DNA from 2 places in the Kitasatospora sp. NPDC094028 genome. Region 1 is predicted to be linked to the other one. Evidence: riboswitches for the same ligand, from Rfam matches in the RefSeq annotation. Region 1 holds a riboswitch; the other holds the start of a gene.
The links. Region 1 has a riboswitch for cyclic di-AMP ahead of ACPC54_RS24055 (transglycosylase family protein). Riboswitches for the same ligand answer to the same signal wherever they lie in the genome.

Region 1 (4,712 bases):
GAAGCGCGAGTTGCGCATCGCCACGTCGCCGCCCGGCAGGGCGGCGAATTCGACGCAGTTGCCCTGCGAGTTGCTGTGCCGGCTCTTCTGCCAGACGACCCCCGTGAGATCGGCGGCGGCCATCCCGTTGTAGGGGCCGCACGAGCCGTGCGTGTGCTGCGAGTCCTGCGAGTCGTGCATAGAAATCTCCCGAAGAGATCCGGAGTTGTCGTCCGGCGCGGCGCCCCCGGCACCCACCGAACGATCGGACCGGCCCCGTACCGGCCCGGTACAACGCCTCACTTGACGCGATGATAGCTGCAGTGCACGTGCATCAGCACGGGACGTTGCAGGTGCACGAGGCTTTCTTTCCATGCCCCGAACTCTTCACGGACCCTTCTCCTGACGGTATGTAAACGGACAAACGCCACTGAATCGCCAGCGGTCCGATGACCGGCCGTGAGCGGCCCTCCGCTGAATGTTGATCTTCGACCGCCGGGAGTCGCACCCCCGTGACCCTCTGTCAAACCGGTCCGGCCCTGTGAAACATCTCACTCGCCACGGCTGCAACGCCGGGCCCCTCGCGCCGCGTCATCACTCTCCGGTCCCCTGCGGCCCCGGGCGAGGGATTGGGGAGGTTTTCGTCCGGATTGCCGGGAAATCTCCCGATCCGGCGGGGGTGGCGCACAGGCCCGGCACGGAGCGCACGCGAAACCCGTCCGGCAGCCGACTGCAGGCCTGACGGGGCGATGTCCTACGATCTCCGGCATGAGCACCGCAGCCATTCCGGGCGCGCCACTGCCCGTCCGCACTCCAGGCTCCCGTGCGCGGGGGCGCCATCGCCGTCCCGAGCGCCCCGAGATTCCGACCGGAGCCCCGGCCCTGGTGCTGGCCGTGCCCGCGACCGCCGGGCCCGAGTCCCGCTCGGTCGTCGAGGAACTGCTGTCGATCGTCCGCAGCGAGCAGAACGGCGTCCAGGCCGCGGCCGGATACCTCACCGGTGACGGCGAGGCGGCCGACAGCGAGGACCGCACCGTCGCCGAGCTCCTGGCCGCGACCGCCGAGGCCGGCCTGCCCGCACCCGTCGTGGTGCCGCTGGTCTCCGGTCCGCACGACTTCCTGACCGGGCTTCACGCCCTCGCCGCCGAGTACGGCGCGACCGTCACCGACGCGCTGGGCCCGCACCCGCTGCTCGCCGAGGGCGTGCACGTGCGGCTGTCCGAGGCCGGACTGGCCCGCGCCGACCGCGCCCGGCTGTTCGCCATCGCCACCGCCGCGGACGGCGTCGTCCTCACCACCGCGGGCGGCGAGGACGCGGCCGCCGCGGCCGGCATCACCGGCGTGCTGCTCGCCGCCCGGCTGGCCGTCCCGGTCGTCGCCGCCGCGCTCGACGTGCCCGGCTCGGTCGCCGCGGCCGTGGACCACCTCAAGGAGACCGGCTCCCAGCGCCCGGCGCTGGCCCCGCTGGTGATCGGCCCCGAGGCGGACTCCGAGCTGCTCGCCACGGCCGCCGAGGAGACCGGCTGCCCGTCCGCCGCGCCGCTCGGCGCCTACCCGGCGGTGGCGCAGCTGATCGCTTCCACCTACCTGGCCGCGCTGCCCACCCCCTCGCCGGAGGAGCTGGCCCAGGCCGAAGCCGAGGCCGCTGCCGCCGCCGAGGCCGGGGAGGGCTCCCGTGGCGCCCACGCGGCCGCCCAGGGGCCCGTGGAGGCCTGACGGGCCGCCCGCACCCCCGTCGTACGCCCGAGGGCCCGGAACGTTCGCGTTCCGGGCCCTTTCGGCTGCCCGCGCGCGGACGGACGGGCCGGGCGGCCGAGCGGGCCGGGCAGGCCGGGCAGGCCGGGCAGGCCGGGCAGGCCGGGCAGGCCGACGAGGAAGCGTCGAACGCGCGGGCCGCGAAAGGTTATGTCCGTTCTGCGCGATTTATGGGCGAATAGACCGGCGCCCGATTTACCGCCGCTCCCCCGCCGCAAAAGCGCGCTCCCATCCGCACTCCCCCGCGCCGCCCCGCACCCCGACGCTCCGTCACGCCTTTCCTGAGGCGGAGCCAGTTGTGGGAATTCACCGCCGGATTGCCGAAAAACGATCATTTGCGATCTTGATTTGCAGCCCATTCGACAGTTTTCGCTAAACCGTGATGCGCATCACACTGTTTGCGGATTTCCCTTAATTCTGCTTAACGTGCTCCCCGTTCGTGACCACACGGACCCAGTTCATCCGCAACGCCGAGTCCTGCCGTCGGATGTCCTGGCAGCGCGAAAACGCACCACGGCAGGAGCGGGGGACCCACAGGTAAGTCGCCCCGGACCGTTCCCCGGAACGGTTCTGGGCTAGGGGTGAAGCCGCGCTCACCGCGCGGCCGGGCAACTCCAGCCCGAATCCGACAGCTCACCTCGCAGGCGTGGGAGAGGACCGCGTCTTCATGCTGCCCACCAACGGCACCCGCCTGTCCAGCCGCACCCGTCGCGTGATCGCCGCCCTCGGCGTCGCCGGCATCGGCCTCACCGTCCCCTGCCTCACCACCGGCACCGCCTCCGCCGCGTCCGTCGCCACCTGGGACAAGGTCGCCCAGTGCGAGAGCAGCGGCGACTGGAGCATCAACACCGGCAACGGCTTCTACGGCGGCCTGCAGTTCACCTCCAGCACCTGGGCCGCCTTCGGTGGCACCGCCTACGCCCCGCAGGCCAACCAGGCCACCAAGGACCAGCAGATCGCCGTCGCCGAGAAGGTCCTCGCCTCGCAGGGCCCCGGCGCCTGGCCCGTCTGCTCCATCCAGGCCGGCCTGACCCAGGGCGGCACCCCCGCCGCCGTCGACACCTCGGCCGGCACCGCCCCCAAGGCCGCCGCCAAGCCGGCCGCCAAGCCCGCCCAGGCCCCGGCCGCGCCGGCCGCCAAGCCCGCCGCGCCCGCCCCGGACCAGGCCGCCGCCGACACCGCCAAGAGCGGCTCCACCACGAGCGACTGGGCCAAGGGCGCCTGGGCGCAGAAGCGCCAGCCGCAGGCCCCCGGCAGCGACTACACCGTCGTCGACGGCGACTGGCTGTCCTCGATCGCCGCCAAGCACAACGTCCAGGGCGGCTGGCAGCACCTGTACGACCTGAACCGCGCCACCCTGACCCAGGGTCCGGACACCATCTACCCGGGCCAGCACCTGAGCTTCGGTGACGAGGCCGCCGCCCCGGCGGGCCAGTCCTCCACCGACAAGTCCGGCTCGGGCTTCAGCTGGTTCGACCGCTCGCAGCAGTCCGGCCAGGCCGCCACCGGCGGTGCCGTGAACGCCAAGCCGACCGCGCAGGAGCAGACCTCGCCGAAGCAGACCGCGCAGGCCGCCAAGCCCGCCGCCCCGGCCCAGACCCAGGCCCCGGCCGCGACCGGCAGCATGGCCGCCGCGATCTCCTTCGCCAAGGCCCAGGTCGGCCAGGCCTACGTCTACGGCGGCACCGGCAACGGCGGCTGGGACTGCTCCGGCCTGACCCAGGCCGCGCTGCGCGCCGCGGGCATCTCGGTGCCGCGCGTCGCCGCCGACCAGGCCGCCGCCAGCACCCACGTCTCGCTGGACAGCCTGCAGCCGGGCGACCTGCTGTTCTGGTCCAACAACGGCCAGGACTCCGGCGTCTACCACGTCGCGATCTACATCGGCGGCGGCCAGTACGTCGAGGCCGCCAACCCCAGCGTCGGCGTGCGCCTGCAGACCGTCGCCAACTGGGCGCCGGACTTCGCCGGCCGCGTCTGAGCCCGCCGGCTGACAGCTGACGGCTGACGGCCGGGGAACCGGCGCCACGACGCCCCCGGGGAGAGCCTGCCCGCTCCTCCCCGGGGGTTCTGGCGCGTTCCGGTGCCGGGACGATCGCCGCTGTGGTGGAACGGAGCCCCAAGGGGCATGCTGCTGCTCTGCACCCGAGGAGGAGTCACCATGGCCCAGGTCACCGTCACCATCGATGCGAACCTCGCGATCGACGTGATGATGCTCGCCGGAACGAAGAACCCGCAGGACGCCGTCGAACTGGTCCTGCGCGACTACCTGGCCCGCGGCCGACGCACCGAGATGCGCACCGGCGACGCCACGGACGGCCACCGGCTCACCATGGACCGCCCGCCCGCGCAGGAGGGCTGAGCCGGGCGCGGCCGGCCGGACCGCACGACGACGGGCCCCGGAGAGCAACCGCTCTCCGGGGCCCGTCCGTTGGGCTTTCCCGCCGCCGTCAGCGCGCGCAGGCCCCGGTGGACCCGCGCATCACCAGCTCCGGCTGGAACATGAACTCCCCGCGCTGCCCGGCGTTCGAGCCGACCTCCTCCAGCAGCGCGTCCACCGCGGCCGTGGCCATCGCCTCGACCGGCTGGCGGATCGTGGTCAACGGCGGCTCGGTGAAGGCGATCAGCGGCGAGTCGTCGAAGCCGACCACCGACACGTCGTGCGGCACCGACAGCCCGCGCTGGCGCACCGCCCGGATCGCCCCGAGCGCCATCATGTCGCTGCCGCAGACGATCGCCGTGCAGCCCTTGTCGAGCAGCGCGCCGGCCGCCGCGTGCCCGCCCTCCACGCTGAACAGCGTGTGGTGGACGAGCCCTTCGGCCTCCTCCGCGCTCAGCCCCAGCACCTCGCGCAGCGCGGCCGTGAAGCCCTCGATCTTGCGCAGCACCGGCACGTACCGCTTCTGCCCGACCGCCAACCCGATCCGCTCGTGGCCGAGTTCGGCCAGGTGCTGGACGGCCATCCACATCGCGGCCCGGTC
Region 2 (4,712 bases), on a different contig from region 1:
GGTCAGCGGCACCCCGGCCAGGCCGGGCAGGGCCGCCGCGCGCGCCGCCAGCAGCGCCGTCACCCGGGCCCGCAGGTCGGCCGCGGGCCGGGCGGGCGGGGCCGGGGCGGCCGGGGGCAGGGACAGCTGGGCCAGCCCGCCGGCCGCGAGCAGCAGCGCGCCGCGCCGGGACAGCGTGCGGTGGGTCCGGGCTCCGGCTATCGGGAGGCGGCCGCCCGGGTCGGAGGTCGCCGCTCTCAGAGCCGGACCACCCCCGAGACCGGCATGGCGTTGACGCTCTCGTAGCGGACCTTGGCGCCCGGGTAGGGGGCGTGCACGATCACCCCGCCGCCGGCGTACATGCCGACGTGGTGCATGTCCCGGTAGAAGATCACCAGGTCTCCCGGCCGCGCTTCGGAGAGGCTGATCCGCTGCCCGGCGGACGCCTGGGCCTGCGAAGTGCGCGGCAGGGTCACTCCGGCCTGCCGCCAGCTGTAGTACATCAGACCGGAGCAGTCGAACGCACGGGGCCCGGTGGAGCCGTACACGTACGGCGAGCCGATCATCCGCACCGCGGCGGCCAGCGCGGCGGCCCCGCGCTCGGAGGCGGGCGGGGCGGTGCCGAGGTCCAGCCGGTCGGTGCCGCGGGTGGCGCGCTGCTCGGCGTCCCGGGCGTCCTGGGCGGTCATCCTGGCCCGTTCGGCCGCACCCAGGCTGTTGAGCAGCTTCTGCGCCTTGGCGAGCCGTTGCTGGATCTGCTGCTTGCTGTCGGCCAGGGTGCGCCGGGACTCCTCCAGCGCGGCCAGCTTGCCGCCGGCCTCGGTGCGGCGCTGGTCGAGCCCGCGCTGACGGGTGACCAGCTCGTGCAGGGTCTCCTGCTGGCGGGTGGCGGCCTGGCCGAGCGTGCGGGCCCGGGAGAGGTAGCCCTCCGGGTCGCTGGAGAGCATCAGCTGGGCGGTCTGCGCCAGGCCGCCGCCGCGGTACTCGGCGCCGGCCACGGTGGCGAGGTCGCCGCGCAGCTGGTTGAGCTGGTCCTGGGCGGTGGCGATCTCGCTCTGCAGGATCGTGGTCTCGCCCTGGAGCCGCCGCTGGGCGTCCTGCGCCGCGTTGTACTTCTCGGACGCCTGCTCGGCCTCGTCGTACAGCCGCTCCACCTGCACCTTGACGTCCTTGCGGTCGGGCGCGTCCGGGCCGCCGGGGGCGGCCTGCGCGGAGCCGGCGGTCGCCACCCCGAGGGCGGTGGTGGCGGCCGCGGTCAGCACCAGCGCGCGGGCGAGCAGTTGGGAACGGCGATGCACGGGCATGGCGGCGGCGGCTCCAATCCTGCGGCGCGGCCCCGCCGCCGCACCGGAACGGGCGGCTCTGGAGCGGGGGTCCGGTGGCAGACGTTAGCGAGTCCGGGCAATCGAGTCCAAACCCCCACCGGTCCGAATATTCGCCCCCTAATCGGACATCAGGACGAGCCGCCGGCAAAGCCGCAGGCCCGGCCTCCCCTGGGGAAGACCGGGCCTGACGGAGGCTGCGCGGGATCAGACCCGCACGATGGAGGAGAGCGGCATGTTGGAGACCGCCTCGTAGCGCACCACGGCGCCCGGCTTCGGCGCGTGCAGCACCTGGCCGTTGCCGGCGTAGATGCCGACGTGGTGGGCGTCGCCGAAGAAGATCAGCAGGTCGCCCGGCTGGGCCTGGGACAGGTCGGAGCCGATCCGGGTGCCGGCGCCGGCCTGCTCCTGCGAGGTGCGCGGCAGCGAGACGCCGGCCTGGTTGAAGGCCCACTGCATCAGGCCGGAGCAGTCGAACGAGCCCGGGCCGGTGGCGCCGTAGACGTACGGGCTGCCGAGCTTGGAGGCGGCGTACTGGAGCGCCGCGGCACCGTGCGAGCTGCCGGGGGCGATCACGGGGGCCGGGGCGGAGAGGTCGCTGCGGCTGCTGTCGCGCGAGGCGCGGTCGGGGGTCGACTGCGCGGGCTTGGCGGCGTCCGCCTTGGCCTTGGCGTCGGCGGCGGCCTTCGCCTCGGCGGCGGCCAGCTGCTGGCGCTCCTGCTCGGTCAGCGTGTTGAGCAGGTCCTGGGCCGCCTTGAGCTTGCCCTGGACCTCCTCCTTGTCCGACTTGAGCTGCTTGGTGGTGGACTCCAGCTCGTTGAGCTTGCCCTGGGCCTCGTTGCGGTCCTGGTCGAGCTTGCGCTGCTGGTCCTGGAGTTCCTTCAGCTGGTTCTTCTGGGTGCCGCCGACCTGGTTCAGGGTGCCGGCCTGGCTGAGGAAGGTGTCCGGGCTGGAGTTGAACATCAGCTGGACGGTGGGCGATATGCCGCCGTTGCGGTACTGCTCGCCGGCGATCTCGGCGAGGCCGCCCTGCAGGTCGGTGACCTGGCCCTGCTGCCGCGCGATCTTGTCCTGCAGGCCGGAGACCTGCTTCTGCAGCTCCTGCTGCTTCTCCTGCGAGGCGTTGTACTTCTCGGTCGCCTGCTCGGCCTGCTCGTTGAGCTTGTCGACCTGCTCCTTGACCTGGTCCTTGGTCGGCTGCGGGTCGGCGTGCGCGCCCTGTGCGGACAGGGCGACGGCAGCGGCGGCGACGCCGGTCAGGATCGAGACGCGGGCGCGGCCGGCGGGCTTGGGACGACGATGGGACGCCACGAAGGCGGGCTCCTTCTTCCTACGTCCGCCTACCGGGTGAGCTGACGGGTTCGGGCCGGAAGCATGCCCTACGACGCCTCACGGCCGTTCCATCGGCCGACCTGGCGCCGATTCACCCCGGAGGAACGTGGTTCCCCGGCTCCGCTCCACAGCGCCCCCGACCACTGGGCTCCCCTGTCGGGCAGTCGCTTCGACCTGCCCCGCTGTCTCGCGAACTCGACGGAAACCACCGCCGCCACCCAGGCTGGGTGATCGACAGTGCGGTGGTTCGGGTCATGACCCTAGTAACTGGACCGTGATCCGTTCAAATCCTTGTCAGAAAAAAGACGTAAGAATGCCGAAGTTCTTCTGTGAAAATGACCGAAGGTGATCACGTCCACACGCATAGCTGATCGGATTTCACGAATCGGCCAGCCGGGCGGTCACAGCCGAACGCCACCCCCCGGAACGAGGGGTGGCGGGTGTCACAAGCGTTCGGAGCGGCCCTGCGGCCTGCCGGTCCGTCGGCCCCGCGGGCGTCAGACCCGGCGGATGGTGTTGATCGGCATCGCGTCGGCCTTCATCACCTTCACCACGTCACCGGTGTGCGGCGCGTGCACCACCATGCCGTTGCCGATGTACATCCCGACGTGGTGCCGGTCGCTGCCGTAGACCACCAGGTCGCCCGGCTGGGCCTGGTCCAGCGAGGGCACCCGGGTGCCGACGTTGCCCTGCTCCTGCGAGGTGCGCGGCAGCGAGACGCCGGCCTGGCCGTACGCCCAGACCATCAGGCCCGAGCAGTCGAAGGTGCTCGGCCCGGTGGAGCCCCACTGGTACGGCGAGCCCTGCTTGCTCATCGCCTTGGCCACCGCGACGCCCGCGTAGCCGCTCGCCTGCGGCAGCGGGCCGATGTCCGGGCGGTCGGAGCCGCGCGAGGCCCGGTCCACCTGAGCCTGCTGGGCCTTCAGCGCGGCACGGTCGGCGGCGCTGAGCGAGTTCATCAGGTCCTGCGCGGCCTTCAGCTTCTGGTTGACGTCCGCCTTGGCCTGGTTCAGGTCCTTGGTCGTGGAGTCGAGCGAGGCCAGCACCGCGGCCGCCTCGGTCTTCTGCTGGTCCAGCCGGCGCTGCTGGTCCAGCAGCCCCTTGAGCGCCTCGGCCTGACTGTTGCTGGCCTGCTGGACGCTGGACGCCTTCTGCAGGTAGCCGCTCGGGTCGGAGGAGAGCATCAGCTGGACGGACGGGTCGATGCCGCCGGTGCGGTACTGCTCTCCGGCCACCTCGGCCAGACCCGACTTCAGCTGGGTCATCTGGTCCTGGCTGCGCGCCACCTGGTCCTGCAGCTGGTCCGACTGCTTGCGCAGCTGGTCGGCCCGCTCCTTGGCGCCGTTGTACTTCTCGGCGGCCTGCTCCTGCTCGGTCTGGAGCTGGTCGATCTGCTCCTTGACCTGGTCCTTGCTGGGCTGGGGCGCGGCGTGCGCGCCCACCTGGGCCGAGAGGGCGACCGCGGTCGCAGCGGCAGCGGTGAGCACGGAGACCCGTGCGCGACTCGGCTGCTTCGGACGGCGGTGGGAGGCCAAGAGACCGGCTCCTTCTTCCATCGGACTCACCTGTACGAGTGAGAATCCGGAAAATAGGTTTGACGCCAGACCCTAGTGAAGATCTCTGCGTTTCGCCAACCCCCCAATGGCGTGAAACCGGCCTCCGACGCTGACTTCACCAGATCCGCACATGACCGCCATCCGGGCGCTGACCAGGCATCACGCCCTCCGGCCCGGGTCAGGGCCGGGCCAGCCGGTTCAGCAGCAGCACCGAGGCCACCGGGCGCGCGCCCGCCTTCCGCACGCCCTCCGCGACCTCCCGATCGGTGGACACCACCACGACCGGACGGCCCTGCGGCTCGGCCCGCACCAGACGGCGGATCAGCTCGTCGGCCGTCTCCCCGGTCCGGCTGAACCGCACCCGCACCCCGCGCGGCGGCGCCATGATCACCGGAACGTCCAGGTCCTGGCCGTCGAACACACAGGTGACCTCCGCCTGGGTGCGCTGCGCCAGCATCGCCAGCCCGCCCAGCAGCCGGATCCGCTGCTGCTCCAGCGGCAGCGTCGGATAGCCGGTCTTGGT

Region 2: linked by a shared signal. The riboswitch ahead of ACPC54_RS01015 (C40 family peptidase) and the one ahead of ACPC54_RS24055 (transglycosylase family protein) in region 1 are both predicted to bind cyclic di-AMP.

Annotation. Positions count from the first base shown of each region.
Region 1 is NZ_JBMVFA010000016.1:158,141-162,852, reverse strand. It holds gene ACPC54_RS24065 (DUF397 domain-containing protein) at 1-180, opposite strand, end outside; gene ACPC54_RS24060 (sirohydrochlorin chelatase family protein) at 748-1,695, shown strand; cyclic di-AMP (ydaO/yuaA leader) riboswitch at 2,232-2,394, shown strand; gene ACPC54_RS24055 (transglycosylase family protein) at 2,381-3,712, shown strand; gene ACPC54_RS24050 (hypothetical protein) at 3,893-4,093, shown strand; gene ACPC54_RS24045 (LacI family DNA-binding transcriptional regulator) at 4,182-4,712, opposite strand, start outside.
Region 2 is NZ_JBMVFA010000001.1:229,360-234,071, reverse strand. It holds gene ACPC54_RS01025 (hypothetical protein) at 1-63, opposite strand, end outside; gene ACPC54_RS01020 (C40 family peptidase) at 237-1,283, opposite strand; gene ACPC54_RS01015 (C40 family peptidase) at 1,509-2,612, opposite strand; cyclic di-AMP (ydaO/yuaA leader) riboswitch at 2,623-2,776, opposite strand; gene ACPC54_RS01010 (C40 family peptidase) at 3,131-4,168, opposite strand; gene ACPC54_RS01005 (NYN domain-containing protein) at 4,368-4,712, opposite strand, start outside.